DNA from 2 places in the Comamonas sp. A7-5 genome. Region 2 is predicted to be linked to the other one. Evidence: riboswitches for the same ligand, from Rfam matches in the RefSeq annotation. Region 2 holds a riboswitch; the other holds the start of a gene.
The links. A riboswitch is a leader RNA that binds a small molecule or an ion and turns the genes downstream of it on or off. The one in region 2 is predicted to bind thiamine pyrophosphate.
Positions count from the first base shown of each region.

Region 1 (2,197 bases), on a different contig from region 2:
AGTTCGGGCTCGCGGCTCAGCTGCGATGCACGGCGACATCGAACTCGCGCGCCAGCGGCGAGTCGTTGTGGTCCACAAGCTCCAGCACCACGTCGAGCATGGCGGGCGAGATCATGAAGCCGTGGCGGTAGAGGCCGTTGACTTCCATGACGCGCGGCGTCAGCAGGCGCACGGCGGGCAGATTATCGGGCAGGGTGGGGCGGCACTGGGTGGCGATCTCCACAATCCGGCCTTCGGCAAAGCCGGGGTGCACGGTATAGGCCGCGCTCAGCAGCTCCAGCGTGGAGCGCACGCTGGCCGGCGACATATCGTCGGACTCGATCTCGGTGGCGCCGATCACGAACAGATGATCTTCCTTGGGCGCGATATAGATGGGGTAGCGCGGATGGATCAGGCGTGTGGGGCGCTGCAGCGTGACTTCGGGCGCATGGATGCGCACCACCTCGCCGCGAATGCCGCGCAGTTGCTTCCACTGGCTGCGGGCCCCCAGGCCGCGGCAGTCGAACACGAAGTCGGGCTGGCCGGCTTCGCCGGGACGGAAGTCGCCGACCTCGCGCGGGCTGTCCCAGTGCAGCTGCACGCCCAGGGCGCTGAGCTTGTCGACCAGCGCCGTCAGCAGCTGACGGTTGTCGAGCTGGCCTTCGCCGGGCAGATAGACGGCCTGGTTGAAGCGTCCCTGCAGCGCGGGCTCGCAGTCCTGCAGTGCCGCGCCGGTCTTCTCCTGCATGGCCGGCAGGCTGGGGTTGATGCGCCGGTTTTTCTCCAGCAGGCCGAAAAAGCGTGCCGCATCGCCCTGATCCTGGCGGTGCCAGAGAATCAGCGTGCCGTTTTGCTGCAGAAACACATGCTGCTCGAGCTGAGCTATCAGCTCGGGCCAGCGCTTGAGCCCATGCTGGCCCATGCGCACCACGCCGGGCTCGGTAATGGCCGACTCGGCCAGCGGCGCCAGCATGGCGGCTGCCACGCGCGCCGCAGCACCATCGCCTTGCGGGCCATGGGCGTCATAGAGGTCGATGGCGTGACCGCGCTGGGCCAGGGCCAGAGCCAGCAGACGGCCCATGAGGCCGCCGCCGAGAATTGCGATCTTTGAAGAAGCTTGTAGCAATGACATGTGCAAATCGTTTTCCATCCGGACACAGGAACAGGGCCATGTGCAGGACAAAACGCGGCATGCCTTGCGGCTTGTGAAACTCCCCACGCCAGCATGACCTGGATCGGGTGCAGGGGGCACAGGGCACGGATGGTGCTCTGGTGCGCAGCCCGTGGCTGGCGCAGCCCCAGGGTGTTTCTCAGTCCGCACAGGCTGCTTGCCTGCGGGACACCCCTGTTTCGTCCGTTGGACATTACAGCACAACCGCAAACAGCACGCATTGACCATGCGCATGGGCGATAATTTTTGCCATGACAGTGATTGCTTCTTCCTCCATCTCCGGCGCCGCAAAAAAGCGCTATGCACGCGTGCTCTCCATAGCCGGCTCGGACAGCGGCGGTGGCGCCGGCATCCAGGCCGACCTCAAGACCTGTGCGGCTCTGGGCTGCTACGGCATGACGGCGATCACGGCCATCACCGTGCAGAACACGCTGGGTGTGACGGGTATTCACGGCATTCCGCTCGATACCGTGCGCGGCCAGATCGATGCCGTTGTGCAGGACATAGGCGTCGATGCCGTCAAGATCGGCATGCTGGCAACCCCCGATGTGGTGAGCGTGGTGGCGGATGCGATCCGTCGCCACGGTATCAGGAACGTGGTGCTGGACCCCGTGATGGTGGCCACCAGTGGTGACCGCCTGATCGTTCCCGAGACGGCACAGGCGCTGGTCCAGGAGCTGTTCCCGCTGGCGACGGTGATTACCCCCAATCTGGATGAAGCAGCTTTGCTGCTGGGTCGCAACATCGACGGCATTGCAGCGCTGGATGCGGCCGTGGCCGATCTGCTGGCCATGGGCGCGCCGGCCGTATTGCTCAAGGGCGGGCATCTGAGCGGCGATCTGGTCATGGATGTGCTGGGCCGGCAAGGCCAGCAGGTCGGCGACTATCTGCGCCTGCAGTCGCAGCGCATCGTCACCCATAACGGCCATGGCACGGGCTGCACGCTGTCGTCGGCGATTGCCTCCTTCCTGGCTCAGGGGCTGGCGCTGGAGGCCGCAGTGACCGAGGCGCGCCGCTATATTCTGGGCGCCATCGAGGCGGGAGCCG
Region 1 is NZ_JBCPWO010000004.1:454,163-456,359, reverse strand. It holds gene AAIL67_RS10210 (FAD-dependent oxidoreductase) at 17-1,111, opposite strand; TPP riboswitch at 1,175-1,336, opposite strand; gene thiD (bifunctional hydroxymethylpyrimidine kinase/phosphomethylpyrimidine kinase) at 1,402-2,197, shown strand, end outside.
Region 1: linked by a shared signal. The riboswitch ahead of AAIL67_RS10210 (FAD-dependent oxidoreductase) and the one ahead of AAIL67_RS00970 (long-chain fatty acid--CoA ligase) in region 2 are both predicted to bind thiamine pyrophosphate.

Region 2 (2,197 bases):
GGCGTTGCCGTAGAGGGCGGAGTAAGGACCGCGCAGCACTTCCACGCGCTCCAGCGAGGCGATATCGATATTGTTGGTCTGACCCTGGCCATCGGGCATGGTGGAGGGGATGCCGTCCACATAGATCTGAATGCCGCGCACGCCGAAGGTGGATCGTGCGCCAAAGCCGCGAATCGACAGCTGCAGGTCTTGCGCGTAGTTCTGGCGGTTCTGCAGCTGCAGACCCGGAGCTGCACTCAGGGACTCCGAGAGATTGACCTGCAGATTGCGCTCGCGCATGCGCTCGCCGTCGAGCACGGTCACGGAGGCCGGGGTTTGCTCAAGTGCAGACTCCTGCAAGGTGCTGCGCACGGTGACTTCGGACAACTGGGGCAGTTCCGGCTGGGCGGCGGCTTGCTGGGCTGTTGCGGACTGTGCCGTCAGCAGCAGTCCGGCGGCGGCCACAGGCCAGCCTGTCAGATGACAAAGGCGCGAAAAATGCATGTGAATATCTCTGGGGCTTGGGGCGGGCGTTCAGTGCCCTGGATGGCTTGCAAGCTCTGCTGACGCCGACATGCCGCGCTTTCAGGCGTGGCGTACCTGCGTGATTGTCGGCGCCGTGGCAGGTTAGGTCTCAGGCAGCTTGCGGTGCTGGGTCGATTGTATTTGGGCAGCAGTATTTTGATGTTTTTGCCCTGTATGTCCTTCTTGCCCGTGCTGGAGCATTACCCCAGGTTACAAGTGACGCGACTTTCATGCGGCGGTGCAGGCCCCTTGCAGTGATGCCGTTGGGGTAAGATGGCGCCGCGCTCCGGGGTGCACGCCAGTGCTGAGATCTACACCCGCGAACTTGACCCGGTTCATACCGGCGGAAGAAGAGCTTGCAAGCTGACCTCAGGGCAGTGCGTTCTCGCATGGTCAGCAAGCCTTCGGAGCATGACGTCCCCGCTCTCGAAGGAATTTCATGGACAAGGCCGCTTCGCTGGTCGCAGATCTGCTTGCTTTCATCGCAATGGATGACTGCACCGACGACCAGTTCAATCAACTCGCCCTGCGCCTCTTCGCCTACCAGTACGAATGCAATGCGCCGTTTCGCAGCTTTTGCCAGCGACGCGGCGCCACGCTGCGCAATGTCAGGAGCTGGCGCGATGTTCCGGCCGTGCCCATCGATGCCTTCAAGGCCATGGAGCTGCGCAGCGAGCCGCCGTCGCCCGCCGAGCGCGTATTCATGACCAGCGGCACCACGGGCCGCGCTGCGCGCGGACGTCATTTCCATCCGCAGCTCGATGTCTACGACCTGTCCATGAAGCGCTATTTCGCCAGACGTTTCATGCAGGGTCTGGAGCGCATGCCCATGGGCATTCTGTTTCCCGATGAGCAGGCCATGCCCAATTCCTCGCTGGCCCACTATCTGGCCCTGGCCTGTTCCGAATTCGGCTCGGCAGGCAGCCGCTACTATCTGAATTCGGAAGGGCTGGACATGCCGGCCCTGTGTGCCGCGCTGGATGAGTCCGAGCGCAGCGGCCAGCCTTTTGCGCTGCTGGGCGCGAGCTTCAGCCTGGTCCATGTGATGGATGCCCTGCGCGAGCAGGGCCGCAGCTTTCGCCTGCCTGCAGGCAGCCGCGTACTGGATACGGGCGGCTACAAGGGGCAGTCGCGCGAGCTGCCGCTCGAGCAGTTCTATGCCGAGCTTTCGCAGCTGCTGGGCGTGCCGCGCAGTCTGTGCATCAATATGTATGGCATGACCGAGCTGAGCACCCAGTTCTATGACGATGGCAATGCGGTACTGCCTTCGGTCAAGTCCGGTCCGCACTGGATTCGCTCGCGTCTGGTGGAGCCGATCACCGGCAGGGATGTGGCAGCTGGTGAGCGCGGCATTCTGGTGCATTGCGATCTGGCCAACTACAACGCGGTGACCACCATCCTGACCGAGGATGTGGGCCTGTGGGCCGGTCCGCAGGAAAAAGACGGCTTTTTGCTGCTTGGGCGCGCCGAGGGCGCCGCCGCCAAGGGATGCTCGCTGGCGGTTGAAGAGTTTGTGAAAGCTGCCGGCGCATGAGCAAGCAGCGCAAGGTGCAGCGTATCAAGGCAGGCTATCTGCCGGGCCTGGGCGACGAGGAAGTGCAGTGGCAGACGCTGGACTTCACGTCTCGGGACGGGCGGGTGCTGCAAGTCAGCGTTCCCGTGCTGACGGCGCCGCAGATGCAGGCACTGGCCT
Region 2 is NZ_JBCPWO010000001.1:228,822-231,018, reverse strand. It holds gene AAIL67_RS00975 (TonB-dependent receptor) at 1-483, opposite strand, end outside; TPP riboswitch at 782-873, shown strand; gene AAIL67_RS00970 (long-chain fatty acid--CoA ligase) at 944-2,038, shown strand; gene AAIL67_RS00965 (acyl-CoA reductase) at 2,035-2,197, shown strand, end outside.